DNA from 3 places in the Bacillus sp. FSL K6-3431 genome. Region 1 is predicted to be linked to each of the others. Evidence: riboswitches for the same ligand, from Rfam matches in the RefSeq annotation. Region 1 holds a riboswitch; each other region holds the start of a gene.
What was found. A riboswitch is a leader RNA that binds a small molecule or an ion and turns the genes downstream of it on or off. The one in region 1 is predicted to bind S-adenosylmethionine.
Positions count from the first base shown of each region.

Region 2: another riboswitch for S-adenosylmethionine. It lies ahead of MHB53_RS21675 (acetoacetate--CoA ligase); the one in region 1 lies ahead of metK (methionine adenosyltransferase).
Region 3: another riboswitch for S-adenosylmethionine. It lies ahead of solA (N-methyl-L-tryptophan oxidase); the one in region 1 lies ahead of metK (methionine adenosyltransferase).

Region 1 covers NZ_JBBOCT010000001.1:1,847,271-1,852,893, forward strand. Annotated here, with positions in the region: gene asnB (asparagine synthase (glutamine-hydrolyzing)) at 1-755, opposite strand, end outside; gene metK (methionine adenosyltransferase) at 1,170-2,372, opposite strand; SAM riboswitch class I at 2,547-2,669, opposite strand; gene MHB53_RS09455 (DUF2584 domain-containing protein) at 2,748-2,990, opposite strand; gene MHB53_RS09460 (alpha/beta hydrolase family protein) at 3,184-3,981, opposite strand; gene MHB53_RS09465 (ABC transporter substrate-binding protein) at 4,268-5,272, shown strand; gene MHB53_RS09470 (ABC transporter ATP-binding protein) at 5,443-5,623, shown strand, end outside.
Region 2 covers NZ_JBBOCT010000001.1:4,503,237-4,508,859, reverse strand. Annotated here, with positions in the region: gene MHB53_RS21675 (acetoacetate--CoA ligase) at 1-1,791, opposite strand, end outside; SAM riboswitch class I at 2,041-2,154, opposite strand; SAM riboswitch class I at 2,328-2,434, opposite strand; gene MHB53_RS21670 (hypothetical protein) at 2,573-2,800, opposite strand; gene nagE (N-acetylglucosamine-specific PTS transporter subunit IIBC) at 2,870-4,321, opposite strand; gene MHB53_RS21660 (PRD domain-containing protein) at 4,760-5,578, opposite strand.
Region 3 covers NZ_JBBOCT010000001.1:1,961,267-1,966,889, reverse strand. Annotated here, with positions in the region: gene MHB53_RS10210 (DUF2642 domain-containing protein) at 1-171, shown strand, start outside; gene MHB53_RS10205 (ABC transporter ATP-binding protein) at 315-527, shown strand; gene MHB53_RS10200 (arsenate reductase family protein) at 957-1,316, shown strand; gene gcvH (glycine cleavage system protein GcvH) at 1,401-1,784, shown strand; gene MHB53_RS10190 (toprim domain-containing protein) at 1,913-2,257, shown strand; gene MHB53_RS10185 (thioredoxin family protein) at 2,549-2,857, shown strand; SAM riboswitch class I at 2,980-3,086, shown strand; gene solA (N-methyl-L-tryptophan oxidase) at 3,218-4,369, shown strand; gene MHB53_RS10175 (MetQ/NlpA family ABC transporter substrate-binding protein) at 4,520-5,374, shown strand; gene MHB53_RS10170 (methionine ABC transporter ATP-binding protein) at 5,521-5,623, shown strand, end outside.

The DNA of each region.
Region 1 (5,623 bases):
TGAAGATTGACTGAATCATATAAGACATCTTTTATTTCTTTAACAAACTCATCTTCTGATTTTTGAATTGGTTGAAAAGATGCTTTCCAGTAACACACTTTTTTCATCGGTTCACCAATTTTTTTTGTAAAATAATGACCTGGCTCTAACTTTTTTATCCCGATTGTCATCGTGTCAGGTTCTGGTACGAATTGATATGTCATATAGTGCTGTAAGGCATCATAATTAATATCTTGTTCTTCCGTCGCGAGTAAAATGCTTTTCTTTTCAGATGCAAATAATGTTCGTCCCGCTTCTTCTTTATAAAAGAACGGCTTAATTCCAAATTGATCACGCGCGCCAAAAAGCTCTTGTTTTTCTTTATCCCAGATCATAAAAGCAAACATGCCACGCAATTTATCAACTACTTTTTCTTTTACTTGACTGTATAAAGCAATGATTACTTCCGTGTCTGATGCTGTTTGAAATGCCGTTCCGGATTTCACAAGTTCTTCACGGAGTTCAACAAAGTTGTAAATCTCGCCATTAAATATGATCCAATATCTCTCATTTTCAAAAGCTAAAGGCTGTTGACCACTTTCAATATCAATAATACTTAAGCGTCGAAAACCGAACTGAATATGTTCATCTTCAAAATACCCTTCATCATCTGGACCTCTGTGGGTAATTAAATCATTCATTTGTTTAAATAATTCTTGATCAGGAGCTTTAATTTCCAAAGCTTGATCATGGATACAACCAATAAAACCGCACATATACATGCCACCTACTCTATTTAAATTCAAGTGTGAGTTCAAAAAGGAGGATAAAAAGGGCCGAGAAGTTCTAGGAAGTGTAGCCTTCGAGCATCACAACACTTGCACAGGATGTGCTGACTTCTGTGTTGCTCACAGGACGTGAGCGATCTTAACAGAAGTTCCTTTCCCATAAGTGAGGAGCGAAGAAGCTGACAACGAAATTCGATAGCAATTTTTACCGGACTTTTTGAACATCCTATTCAAGCGCAATGTTTAGATAATCAATGCGTCGCATACTTGTTAATACTAACACTTTTCACTTCATTTAGCAGTATTAATTGTGAATATGCTGTGGAAAAAAGTTTTCTAAAAATTTCAATAGTGACAAAAAAAACAGAGCTGCATTTTCACGCAGCTCTATTATAAATGGAATTATTTATTTTGAGCCGATACTTTGATTGCTTCTGCTTTGTCTGTTTTTTCCCAAGGTAAATCTATATCAGTACGACCGAAATGTCCATAGGCAGCTGTTTGCTTATAAATTGGTCGACGAAGGTCTAGCATCCGGATAATCCCTACTGGACGAAGATCAAAGTTTTCCCTAATGGCCTGAACAAACACATCTTCCGATACTTTTCCTGTTCCAAATGTATCAACAGAAATGGATACTGGTTGCGCCACACCGATTGCATATGCAAGTTGTACTTCACATTTATCAGCAAGGCCAGATGCAACAATATTTTTAGCTACATAACGCGCTGCATATGCTGCTGATCTATCCACTTTTGTTGGATCTTTTCCAGAAAAAGCTCCCCCACCATGGCGAGCGTAGCCCCCATAAGTATCAACGATAATTTTCCGCCCAGTCAAGCCTGCGTCTCCCTGCGGCCCACCAATGACAAAACGACCTGTTGGATTAATAAAATATTTCGTTTCGTCATCAAGTAATTCAGCAGGAACAACAGGCGTAATTACATGATCTTTTATATCTTGCTGAATTTGCTCCAAGCTAATATCAGGATGATGCTGAGTCGATAATACAATCGTATCAACTCTAACTGGCTTATCATTTTTATCATACTCAACAGTTACTTGCGTTTTTCCATCTGGACGTAAATATGATAGTATACTTTCTTTTCTAACTTGAGCCAATCTGAATGCAAGTTTATGTGCAAGCGAAATTGGTAAAGGCATTAATTCTTCCGTTTCATTACAAGCATAACCAAACATTAGCCCTTGGTCACCAGCACCAATCTCCTCTATTTCTTCTTCGGACATCGCTCTTTCACGCGCTTCAAGTGCTGTGTTTACTCCTGCTGCAATATCTGGAGATTGTTCATCAATTGATGTAAGTACAGCACAAGTTTCTGCATCAAATCCATATTTTGCACGATCATAGCCAATTTCCTTAATCGTATCGCGGACAATTTTAGGTATATCGACATACGTACTTGTTGTAATTTCTCCTGCTACAAGGACTAAGCCAGTTGTAACAGATGTTTCACAGGCAACGCGAGCATTCGCGTCCTTTGCCAATATCGAATCTAATATAGAATCAGAGATTTGGTCACAAATCTTATCCGGGTGCCCCTCTGTTACAGATTCTGACGTAAATAAACGGCGATTATGTGTCATCGGTCATCCTCCTATACACTAATATCTTTCCTATTTTAATAATACTCATTTCCTAAAATGATGTTATTCATTCAGGCAATAAATAAAAGGCAACGGTGTCTATTTATAAAAAAATAAAAACCTTTCCTATTAAATCTGTGAGGAAAGGTTTTATTACATGTGCCGAGCCTTTCACTCTTATCGTTCAAGGCTTTCGCCTTGCAACAGGTTAGCACCTTTCTTACTGGAATTGCTTCCTTTTGTAAGTAGGTTGCTGGGTTTCACAGGGCCTGCCCCTCCACCATCTCAGGATAAGAGTATCCATTCATTACAAAATCATAGCGTACTTAGTTATGGCATGTCAACAAATAAAACTTTTATTATACCGGCTTTACATTAATTAACGGAATGCAATGATACAAGTTGATATGTTATCAACGTATTCTCATTTTCCCATTCTATTTTCTGAATAATTGCTGTTGCACGATTTTCACTTTTTAACGAATACCGCACTTCCATTGGAATATCAATTGGATACAGTCTATAACCTGACTTTTCAAGCGTAAAGAGGTTTTCTTCTTGCCTTTTCTCCTTACCTTTCGTAACGATCAGTGTGTTTAACTCTAACGGCATGCCCATTGAATTCCCTCCTTAATTTTGGCCCACACGACGTGGATCACAACGGCGTTGCCACACCACGTGGCGCCCTTAGCTGTTGTTCCTTTATTGTGTCTTAGCTAACGACCCGATGTACACGATGCCACCGGCACCACACAGTACGTGGCAATCATAGGGCGGCCAGCACTATTACCTAAGTGCCTATTGTTCCTAATTATACATGACTTTCCTGTTGTTTCATCCATGTGCATAAATCGGTTACGATTTTCCGATTAATTACTGGTGGAAAATAATGTGTATAGGTATCAAAGTACCATGTATTTACCTTTTTTTCGAGCGACTGTAATCTTTTTTCGAGTCGCCAAGCATGTTCTATGGATACATTATCGTCTAACTCTCCATGAATGATAAGGACTGGAGCTTGCATTTTTTCTAGTTCATATAGAGGTGTCCTGTACTCAAATGCTTGAGCTGCAGTTTGAGGAGAACCTCCTATCACCCGCTTCATCATTCTCCTCATATCTTTACGCTCCATATATGTAAGTGCTACATCAGATACCCCGCCCCATGTAACAATCGATGCTGCATCGTTATGTTTTAATCCGGTAAATAAAGCCATCACACCACCGCGGGAAAAGCCAAATATATGAATACGATTTTCCTTTACAGCTGGATGGCTTTTTAATATTTCGTAGCCTGTGAATGCATCCTCACGATCTGCCCCTGCAAAGTCTTCATTTCCTTCTCCACCACGATTCCCACGATAATAAGGTGCAAACACAACAAATCCCTCTGAAGCAAATTGAGCAATCCTCGCTGGCCTAACCATCCCTATACTTTTAATCCCCCCTCTTAAATATAAAAATCCTTCGTATAAGCCCTGTTTCTTTGGCTTAGCTAATAGTCCTTTTACCTTAAGCCCTGAAGAAAAATATGTCACGATCCATAAATGAATCGTTGGATTCGGTGAAGGAAACGCTTGTACATCTAAGATTAATTTTTTGTTTTTCACGAAGCTCCCACCTCCATTATTGGATATTTGTTTTTATTTTATCTAGCTTCACCACTTATCGATTAGTATACTTCCCGCGTCTCATTTCAATAAGTCGAGAACGAAGGCCCACTTGACGTGGGTTACTTCGGCGTTGCCACCGGATGTGGTATTAATAGCCGATGATCCTCGCAAGGCGCTTACGCTTTTCTTTTGAGGTTATCACATATTGCTGCGCCTATCATACGATATGTTAGCCTTTAATTATCTTTTGCCATCCATGGCACACATAAGGAGGAAACCCAATATGAAGAAATGGTTCAAAACTAGCATCTTTTTACTTATTGCTGCTTGTACTGTACTCGCTATTACTGCCTGTTCAGCAAAAACTAGCTTACAAAAGGTGAGAGTCGCAGAAGTAACTCGTTCTATATTCTATGCTCCCCAATATGTTGCAGTTGAAAAAGGTTTTTTTAAAGATGAAGGCCTTAATGTCGAAATAAAAACAGCTTGGGGTGGCGATAAAACGATGACAACCTTATTATCTGATGGGGCTGATATCGCGCTTGTTGGTTCAGAAACTTCTATTTATGTGTACGCTCAAGGTTCTACAGATCCTGTCATCAATTTTGCCCAATTAACACAAACGGATGGAACATTCCTAGTTTCGCGGGAAAAAGCAGATAATTTTGACTGGGAGCAATTAAAAGATTCTACTTTTCTGGGACAGCGTAAAGGTGGAATGCCACAAATGGTTGGTGAATTTGTTTTGAAAAAACACGGCATCAACCCACATGAGGATCTAGAATTAATCCAAAATATTGATTTCGCAAATATCGCCAACGCATTCGCTTCAGGTACAGGTGACTACGTTCAGTTATTTGAACCGACTGCATCTGTCTTTGAAAAAGAAGGAAAAGGCTATATCGTCGCATCATTCGGAGAGGAATCTGGTCATGTACCATATACAACCTTTATGGCCAAAACAAGCTATCTCGATAAAAATGAAGCGACTGTGGAGAAGTTCGTTCGTGCCCTGTATAAAGCACAACAATGGGTGGAAGAAAACTCTGCAAAAGATATCGCTAAGCTTGTCCAACCTTATTTCGAAGACTCAGATGTAGAAACATTGACTGTTGTTGTGGATCGCTATAAAAGCCAAGGATCCTTTGCGAAAGATATGAAACTTACTGAAGATGGCTGGAATAATCTTCAAACAATTATGGATGAAGCCGGAGAACTACCTGTAAATGTAGATTACGAAAAATTAGTTAATACAAAAATTGTTGATAAAGTAATTAATAAAAAATAGAGTATAATGCTGGTGTCCTTGTTATCGCTGCCTCGCATCGACTAAAACCACACACATGGCAAAGTAGATGTCATGCACCGGTACTTACGAAACGAAATTGCGAATCGCCATAAGACTTTGGAACTAGACACAAATTCACTGAAACAATAATGGAAGGGAGAGCCGAAACAATGAGTTTTATACATGTAGATAATATCGGCCACCATTACTTTTCTCCATCTACGGTCACACATGCATTAGAAAATGTTTCTTTTTCCATCAACAAAGGAGAATTCATTTCACTGCTTGGTCCAAGTGGCTGTGGAAAAACAACAATGCTTTCCATATTGGCCGGTTTGATTAACCCGACAA
Region 2 (5,623 bases), 2.7 Mb from region 1:
ATGTCGTGGAGAAGCTTTTCTTCGAATGTTTTTACGTATAACATCAGCTAGTACATCGTCTAGTTCCCCATTTTTCGTTACTATACATAACACTATTTCTTCATCACCCGCATTCGGTAAACCGAAAACTAAAGAATCTATGATTTCCGGGATTTGTTCAACAACACGATAAATTTCAGCAGTACCAATGCGGACACCGCCTGGATTAAGTGTTGTATCAGCCCTTCCGTATATGACAAGCGATTGTTCCGCAGTTTGTTCTGCTAAATCTCCATGTGTCCAAATCCCTGGTCGATTAGCAAAATAGGAAGAATGGTATTTTTCATCTCCACCCTCTCCCCAGAATGTGAGCGGCATACTTGGAAACGGCTTTGTGCAAACTAAATCCCCTTTTTGGTTGTAAACCGATAGACCATATTCATCAAGCACATCGACAGCCATTCCAAGGGCTTTGCAAGTAATCTCACCACGCCGAACAGGGTGTATAGGAGAGCCCATCACGAAACAACCAATTATTTCAGTTCCACCCGAAATCGATGCCAACATTAAATCTTTCTTAATATGTTTGTAGACCCAGTCATACTGTTCTGCCGATAGTGGTGCCCCGCAAGAAAGAACACTGCGCAACTTTAACAAATTGTGTTCCTGTCCAACCGAATAATTAGCTTTCTGTAAAGCTTCCAGATACTTCGGACTAGTTCCGAAATGTGTCACACCAACTTTTTCAGCAATCTCCCACAGTATTCCAATTTTATCCTTACGCAATGGTGATCCATCATAAAGCAAAATTGCAGCACCGCTCGCAAGCCCCGAAACTAACCACGGATACATCATCCATGCAGTATTCGTGTACCAATACATTACATCTCCAGGTTTCACGTCACAGTGTAATTGATGTTCTTTCAAATGCTTAATTAATGTGCCGCCAACGGAATGTACAATTGCTTTAGGAAGGCCCGTGGTCCCTGATGTATATAGGATATACAGGGGATGATCAAAAGGAACTCTCGTAAATTCTGGAACAGAAGGCCCTTCCTGACACAGTTCCTGCCAGCTCAACACTTTCTTTGTTTGCTTAATAGATTCATCTGTTTTCTCTGTCAACGTAATGATTGCAGAAATACCGTCAAGCACCTTACATACAGCATTGATATTTTCTCGAATATCAAAAAACTTGCCATTATATTGATAATCCAGTGAAACGATCAATACCTTTGGTTTTACTTGCCCGATACGATCGACAATCCCTTGAGAGCCAAAATCTGGAGAACATGAAGTCCAAACAGCTCCCAGTGACGTTGTCGCCAATAACGCTACTATCGCTTCGATTCCATTTGTCACTATCCCTGCTACGCGATCACCACGACATACACCTAGATTTTTCAAACCTAGCTGTGCCCTAGCTACTTTACTGCGTAATTCCCCCCATGTATAAGATTGGGTAACACCATCTTCCCCAGCTACAATCACTGCTGCATTTCCTTTGTCCCCACTCAATAGATTTTCTGCGAAATTCAAACGAGCATCTGGAAACCATTGGGCACCCAGCATGCCACTCTTAGTTGGAGGCACAAATGCCTTTTCACCTTTTTCCCCAATGATATTAGTGAAATCCCAAATAGCTGACCAGAATTCTTCAGGTTGATCCACCGACCATTGGTGAAAACGTTCATATGGTAGAAGTGGATAATCAATCTGTTTAGAAAATTCCACTAAATTAGACTGTGAAATCCACTCTTCACTCGGTTGCCATAATATATTTGATTCCAGTAAATTCTCTTCTTTTATCAAGTTCTTTTCCTCCTCTGAACCAAACGTGAACGCATCTAATTGGTTATCGTTCATCACTTCTAGAAAAATTATGTCATTAAATACTTCCGTTTGGTTTTAACTCTCTTGCTCAATATTAATTATTTCTATAATATTACTCAGATTAATTCTTGATCTGCCCTTCTCTTATACTCTTTAAGTGGATACTCGGAAATGTAAAACAGAAGCTATAAACAATAAAGCCCCTCATCATAAGAAGAGGGGCGCCTCATCTTATCTTTCAGGAACATACATACCTGCAGGAATTAGCACCTTTTCAAGCTTTCACTTGAAGGTTGCCGGACATCTTCGGGCCTGTGTACCCTCCGTCTCTCTGGATAAGAAATACATATTTAGTTATATATTAAAGTATTCATATATCTAGATTATAGATACTTTTATTATTTTATTGAAAATGAAAAGTTAGAATCCTTACCTTATTTTAGAAAACAAAAACCCCTCTGCTCATAAAGAGAGAAGGGGAGTGCGTGAATAAACATAATCAGCATTAGTCCACCTTCTCATCTTCGGAATCATCTTAATTCCTCTGAAATTGGCACCGTACATTTATATGTCGGTTGCCGAGGCATCACGGGGTCAGTCCCTCCACCTCTCTTGATAAGAAGAAATTCATTAAATTATTGTATAAAATGATAATACTTGCTTCGTTACAATTAGTCAACATATTTTTACAAAAAGTGTGAATGTTTCCTCATCGAATAACAAAAAGGAAGGGAATGCCATTTGCATCCCTTCCTTTTGCTCATCTAACTATTTTTTTATTGCTAAGCTTTGTCACACCAATAGTAATACCTAATGCAGATAAGGCGATGACAACTTGCGAAACCATACTTGTTTCTCCGAATTCAACCTTGGATGATAATGCAGTGATCTCCCCTACTGACGAGCTAGGTGTGTACGAGATTGTTAATACTACACCTAAAATGAGTTGGAGTACAATCAAAGCTAAAGCAAAAATAACAGCAAACACAAAGTATTTTTTCAGCCTAATCCCTCCTTCTTTATCTCCTACGTTTCTATATAAAAAAGGTTTCGGTTTTTATTTGCGAATCTTATCAATGGCATCCGCTACGAATTGAACATTTGTACCAACAATTACTTGAATGCTTTGTTTTCCAACAATATTAATTCCTGGGACGCCAGTATTCTTAATTTTATTTTGATTTACTGCATCCATATCTTTTACTTCCACTCTTAAACGTGTCGTACAATTGTCGACAGAAGTGACGTTATCGTCACCGCCTAATCCTTCATAAATTTTAGCTGCCATAACAGCAAATCTATCTCCGGTAACTTCTTCTACTTCATCTTCTTCCTGTTTCTCTTCTACTACATCGTCTTCTCTACCTGGTGTTTTTAAGTTGAATTTGACTATTAAGAATCGGAATAAGAAATAGTAAATAACAGCAAAAACTAATCCTTGAACAATTAACATATATGGTTGATTAGCAAGTGGCAATCTTGAACTTAAGAAAAAGTCTACGAATCCTGCGCTAAATCCGAACCCGGCAGTCCACTGAAAGTATGCGGCAATGGCCAAAGAGATACCAGTTAGAGCAGCATGGACGACATAAAGTGCTGGTGCTAAAAACATAAATGCAAATTCTAGTGGCTCTGTAACACCTGTAAAGAACGAAGCAAAACCTACTGCCAACATTAAGGATGCAGTTTGTTTTTTCCTTTTCGTTTTCGCTGTATGGTACATAGCAAGTGCTGCTGCTGGTAAACCAAACATCATAACAGGAAAAAATCCTGCTTGATACATTCCTGTTATACCTTTAGTACCCGTTCCAGCCCAGAAGTTCCCAATATCATTTATTCCAGCTACATCAAACCAAAATACAGAGTTCAATGCATGATGTAAGCCTGTTGGAATTAATAATCTATTGAAGAATCCATATAATCCTGCACCAATAAACTCTAACTTACTAATCATTGTTCCAAATGAAACCAATCCAGTAAAGATAACAGGCCATGCAAAGAACAAAATAGCAGATACTACTAACATTGAAACAGCTGTCATAATCGGCACAAGGCGCTTTCCACTAAAGAATGCCAATGCATCTGGTAATTGTACATGACTGAAGCGATTATACATAATTGCTGCCACTATACCGGAAATAATACCAACAAATTGATTGCCTATTTTCTCAAAGGCAGGGTTTACATTTTCCACATCTATTCCCTGTAGCATAGCTACTGACTCTGTTGAAAGCAAAGTGGTTACTACAAGGTAGGCTACTAACCCACTTAACGCAGCGGAGCCATCTTTATCTTTGGACATCCCGAGCGCAACACCAACTGCAAATAAAATAGACATATTGTCAATTATGGAAGATCCAGCTTTAATTAAGAAAGCGGCTATCGCACTTCCTTCTCCCATTCCAGAGGGATCGATCCAATAACCAATTCCCATTAATATTGCTGCTGCTGGTAATACGGCAACTGGCAACATGAGGGAACGACCAAGTTTTTGGAAATATTTCATCATTTTAACCATTCCTCCTATCAAAACTCGTATAAAGTGAAACTTCCATCAGTGGGGGTTTTGTTCATCCCCCACTGATGGTTAAGGAACTCAGGAAAAGGTCGCCGCGTCCTGCGGCAACGCCTGAGTGACCAACATCCTGTTGGCCTGAACCAATCGGGCCTTTACGGGCAGTTTCCCTCACTTATCCTTCTTCGATTTCTCTAAGTCTTGAAGCGGGGTTTTACTGCCCGTTAATCTGCGATAAATTAACCTTTTGAATCAATACGGCACAATTATCTATGTTCAACGATGAATAGAAAACGAATTTATATTATATAAAATTGCATCCATTTGTAGTTCTCTGTTGAAAAATAAACAATCGAAAGCATATATGGCTTGCATCGCCTCCTTTAAAGTCACTTTTACTCCCATATTGAAAAAGCAAATCTCCTTGTTAAACTAATATTTTCTTAATCTTTCAATATGAAGTGTGATATAACCTAATTCTTCCTCTGGTAGCTCTACCTTATGCACTATAGACAACTTCTTTGCTACCTCTGATGCACATTTAAACGATATTGGAAACTTTTTCTTGATCATTCCTAACATTTCTTCATCCATCGTGTGGATTTCGTAATTATTTAATCTAGCCAAAGCAAAATGTAAATGAGTAAGCAGACGTTGGTAAGATATGTCGTCTTCTTCGACCGTGATATTTAAATATCCTTTAATCGTTTGGACCATATCTCGAACAATCGTTGTATGTCTAACCGTTTGCCGCAAGTCACCACCTTGGAGCTTCATCGTGTGGATATGAAGTGCAATAAAAGAAGCTTCATCAACGGGCATATCTATTCGAAATTTTTCATTTATATGTTTAACTGCCCATAGGCCTATTTCGAATTCTCGTTTGTATAAGATTTTTATTTCATGAAATAATTTGTTTTTCAAATGAATGCCATCTCTTGCCCGTTCGATCGCAAATGAAAGATGATCAGTAAGAACAATATGAATATGCTCATTTAACTTTGAGCCGATATACTCCTCTGCATAAGTAATAACTTCCTCCGAGATGGTAAAATGCTCTTCTGGGATCCTATTTAGAAGTTGTTGAAGCTTTTCATTCTCTTTCATAACGAAAAGCTTCTCAATTTTATGGACATTTACAATGTCATTTCTTTTCTTATGAAAAGCAATCCCAGCTCCAATCGCAATTTTCTCCTTTTGTCCATCCATTACTATCACAGCATTATTATTCAATATCTTTGTTATTTTCAACGGAAACCATCTCCTTGTTTTCCCTTTTTCATCAGTGTGTCACTA
Region 3 (5,623 bases), 110 kb from region 1:
GTTCAAGTTAAAAAGTTCGAAAATGAAGTCGTTGTGTTTAACATCGGTGAAAATAATAACCATATAGGAAAAATAAATAATGTCGAAGAACAAATCATAGAGATTCAAACAGCAAGAACACATCCCGTTTATCTAAATCTTCATCACATTAAAACGCTACACCAGGTGTAACTCCCTATAAAACCAATCTATTTATTAGTCGAAACTAAGAGAAGGTGAAAACTTCCTAATATTTTAAGCCTATTATATTGCCGATATATTATTTGACAAACTTTGATACCTACCTCAGCTTACTTTAGAGACTTGGTAATCTAGTGGAATTTGGCGGGAGTAATAATGTGTACACAAATCCTCTTCATCCATATAATCAAGCATTATTATTGGCTACTCCTGATACTGATACAGTAACAGAAAAGAGTGAACAGATTATTCTAAAAGGTGAAGTGCCTAGACCATTTCATTCACTATTCGTCTGTATGTCTCGTACAAGGTCCCCACATGTACAATTACTTGAAAATAGAAAATAGGTGATGGGATTTCCGACTGAGAGACCTTGATTGAATATTATCATGACATCGTGATAGTATCTAAAGGGCTATTCAAAAGGGATATCAAATCACCTTTCTGACATAAGGGGCTTTGAAGTCGCGACTTAAAATAAAGTATGAATTTGTAGAAAATCAGGATTCTGTGTACTCTGATGACACTATAGAAAAAGTTATTTTATGCAGAGATCCTACTAAAGAATTGCATAAGTTGATGTTATAAAACTGGACAATCATTCTGAATGCTAAGGATAGTATCTCTATATGTATTAACTTACAATATGCAAAGTAAATAAAAATGTTAGTTGTTTTGACAAAGGTAAATTGAAAACTCTGCCGAATAATAAAGTATACTGTATAGTAGATAAGCCTCCTGTTTGCAGGGGAAAAAAAAGGGGAGTTGGTGAGGAAATGTCTGTTACGTTATATACTTATCCTCCATGCAGTACTTGTCGTAAAGCAAGAAAGTGGCTGCAGGATAATAATGTTGAATTTACCGAAATACATATTGTAGAAAGTACTCCATCGAGCAATGAAATAAAGCAGCTACATGAAAATAGCGGTCTTGAATTAAAGCAATTTTTTAATACAAGTGGGAAAAAGTACCGCGAGCTCGAGTTAAAAGATAAATTACCGAATGCAACAGAGGAAGAGCTTTACGAAATACTGGCTTCTGATGGCATGCTTATAAAGCGTCCTATTGTCACAGACGGAAAAAAAGTAACAGTAGGTTTTAAAGAATCGGATTTTTCGGGAGCATGGACGAATTAAATCTTCGGTTTAAAATGCTTTTCTTGATTTAGTGAAAATCTTTATGTACATTAACTATAGAAGATATTATGGAGGGGTTATGGAATGAATTTGCCAAAAGAACTTCGCTATTCTGATGAACATGAATGGATTAAAACAGAAGGCGAGAATATGCGTATCGGTATCACTGACTTCGCTCAATCCGAGCTGGGAGATATTGTATTTGTTGAACTTCCGGAGGTAGGTGATGTAGTTACAGCTGATGAGCCATTCGGAAGCGTAGAGTCTGTTAAAACTGTTTCTGAATTATATTCACCACTAAGCGGAAAAGTAATTGAGGTTAATGAAGAGTTGGAAGATAATCCGGAATACGTAAACGAGTCTCCGTATGAAAAAGCATGGATGATCGTAGTAGAGCCTTCCGACCATAGTGAGTTGGACAATCTGATGTCTGCTGAACAATATGCAGACATGACGAATGAAGAATAATAAAGACTTGCATCTTAGCAATAGCTGAGATGCATTTTTTCACTCCCATAAGCTTTATACAGCTGTAGAAATTGGATGTGTTAGTCGAGGTTCCTTCTGTGAAAATTTGATTAACCGGAGTTGAAGCAATGAAAACAGCCCCGAATAAAGTCATTATTGTTGAAGGTTTGTCTGATAAAAAAAGGGTTGCAAGGATTGTCAAAGAACCTGTAGACATCATTTGTACAAATGGAACAATTAGTTTTTCAAAACTTGACGAGTTAGTTGAAGTTTTGGATGATAAAGAAGTATATATTTTAGTTGACGCCGATAAATCGGGTGAAAAGCTCAGAAAAGTATTAAAACGTGAATTTCCAATGGCACATCATCTATATATTGATCGGACATATAAAGAAGTAGCAACGGCGCCCTATCAGTATTTAGCAACAATGCTATTGAGGGCAAATATGGATGTTGACGCGAAATATTTATAAATTTAAGTTCAAAATGAGGATAAAAAGGGCCAATGCCGACTAAGACCGCTACGTCCTGTGCAGTGTCGGCAATAGGACGTCCTGTCCGTCGAAGTTCTAGGAAGAGCAGCTTTCGAGCACCACAGCACTTGCACAGGATGTGTTGTCTTCTGTGTCGTTCACAGGAACGTGAGCGATTTTAGGTAGAAGATTTCTTCTTATACGAACGGAGAAGCATGCTGACAACGAAATTCGACTGCCATTTTTACCGGACTCTTTGAACAACTTCTATAAAGGGATGAACTAGTTATTATGATAGAATGGTCTAATGAAGATATAAAGGAAGTTTTGGAAAAGGAAGGGACAGCTGTTCTTTATTTCTACACTCCGCTTTGTGGCACCTGTCAGGTTGCTGGAAAAATGATTAGCATAGTCGAACATATGATAGAAGGTATTCCATTTGGAAAAACTGATCTAAATTATTATCCTGATATGGCTGCGCTTTTTTCTATTGAAAGTGTTCCCTGCATGTTAATTGTAAAAGATGGGCAAGTAGATGAAAAGATTTATGCGTGTAAATCAGTACCTTATTTACACGATTTAGTTAAGCGATATGTATAAATGCTTAATAGGATTCTGAGGATTTTGTCGAAAAAACTATAATTATGTCATTGACGATTGTAAGTCTGCATGTTAAAATCACAATAATAGATAACTTGATCATAAAATTTAATAAAGTTTTGCTCTTATCCAGAGAGGTGGAGGGAATGTGCCCTTTGAAGCCCGGCAACCGTCACAATAGTGAAATGGTGCCAAATCACACAAAGCTTAATGCTTTGGGAGATGAGAGGAAGGTTTGTTTATTTCGATGCCTTTCTGCTCATTTATGCAGAGGGGCATTTTTATTTATAAAGAATAAGCAGATTAATTCTTAGATATTACAGCACATATAAAACAATTAATTATGGGGAGATCATCAAAATGAGCGAATATCATGAGCAAAAAGTTGATGCAGATGTAGCAGTAATTGGATTAGGGTCCATGGGGAGTTTTGCATTCTGGCAGCTTGCACGGATGGGAGTTAATGTTGTAGGGTTTGATCGATATAGACCAGGACATGATAAAGGCGCTGGACATGGTGAAACGAGAATTTTTCGTACAGCATATGGTGAAGGTGTTGCATATGTTCCACTACTCCAAGCAGCTAGGGATCTTTGGCGCGAATTGGAGAACGAAACCGGTGTTGAACTTTATGTAGAAACCGGTGGAACGATGTTCGGACCAAAAGAAGACGATTTTATGACTACTGTGCAAGAAAGTGTCCAACAGTATAATCTTCCTCATAAAATATATGATGCTTCTGAGGCCAGCAAAGTATATCCACAAATTAATTTTCAAGAAAATCAAATTGCCGTTTATGAGGAATTAGCTGGTTTTTTAAAACCCGAGCTTGCAATTGAAACAGCGGTAAATCGGGGCGAAGAATTAGGGGGAACTGTTTATACAGATAGTCCAGTAACGACAATTATACCGGATAAAAATGGTGTCTCTATTTCATATGGAGATAAACAAATTAGGGTAAAAAAAGTAATTGTTGCTTCTGGTGGATGGACATCCAAGCTTCTCCCACAGCTAAAATTACCTGTTTCACTCGAACGCCAAGTTTTAGTATGGTACAATGCTAGAAATCCTGAGCAGTTCACACCAGAGAAATTCCCTATCTTTTCTAGGGTAAGCAAAGGTCGAGGTTTCTATGGGTTCCCATCAATTGATGGGAAAACGGTAAAGGTTGCATTTCATCATGGTGGAGCGATATTCGACGACCCTAATGAAGTAGATAGGGAGATTCATGATGCAGATTTGTTACCCCTTACTGTAAAGGTAAGGAAGTACTTGCCAGATCTCATTCCAGAACCTGTAAAAGCTAAGACATGTTTCTATACAAATACGCCTGATGAACATTTTGTTCTTGGTGCAGCACCAGGTTTGCAAAATGTAACACTGCTTGGACCAATGGCTGGGCATGGATTTAAATTTGCACCGATCATGGGGAAGATTGCAGCAGAGCTATCAACGGATACAACGCCGGACATAGACATAAGCATGTTTGATCCAAGTCGTTTTGATAAGTGAATTTACAGTAAGCTACAACATCGGAGGATCAGGTGGGGATTCTACCCCACCTGATTGGTAGGTCTCACCTACGCTTCGCTTAGGGATAGGATTCCTAAACTACTCTAAAGAAAGATCAAAATAAAATAATATAAAAAAAGAGGGAAAATAATGAAATCGAGCAAAAATGTAAGAAATATATTTACGATCATTTTATTAGGAGTTATTTTAGTATTAGCTGCATGTGGATCGAAAAGTAAATCAGATAGTGATGTCATTAAAGTTGGAGTAGGTTCAGCAGAAATTCCAACTTGGAATCTAGTGAAAGAACTTGCGAAAGAAGAAGGAATTGAAATCGAAGTTGTAAAATTTGATGATTATGTTCAGCCTAATCTTGCATTAGCTGATGGTGAAATTGATATTAACGCGTTTCAAACGGTTGTATATTTTGATAGCTTTAAAGAAGATCGGAAACTTGATTTATCAGCGATTGGAACGACTTCCATTTGGCCAATGGGGATGTATTCGAAAGAAATTACTGACGTGAGTGATTTGAAAGACGGGGACCAGGTTATTTTACCTAAAGACCCTACCAACTTAGGCAGAGCGTTATTACTTTTAGAAAAAGCAGAAGTAATTACATTAAAAGACGGATTTGATGGTACTGGCGGCACGGAAAATATTGTAGATAACCCTAAAAACCTTAAAATCACTCCTGTAGATGCAGGCCAAGCGGCACGTGGTCTTGATGATGCAGCAGTTGCGGTTATTAACTCGGATATGGCGATCAAGTCAGGCTTAAATCCTACGCATGATTCAATATTTAGGGAAGATGCAAGTAATAAATCATACGTGAACATTATTGCTGCACAAACAAAGCGAAAAGACGATGAGACATTACAGAAAATAGTGGAAATTTACCACGCGGATAAAGTGAAAGAATTTATTGAGGAAGAATTTAAAGGTGCTGCTGTTCCAGTAAGAGAACCAATTTCTTTCTTAGATCATTATAAACAAACGAAGTAAAAAATACTAACACTTTAGCCTGTTTTCCTTATAAACAGGCTAAAATTATGAGTAAAAGTATTGATATTTCGTCCGGACCTAGTTATAAATAGAGGTAGGCAGTGAAACGTAAACAATTTTAATGAATGACTAAAGGAGATAAAATGATGCTTCAGCTAGATGATGTATATAAAGTCTTTGGAAAAAAGAAAGAAAAGAGAGTTGAAGCATTAAAAGGAATTAATCTCTCTGTTAATAAAGGGGAGATTT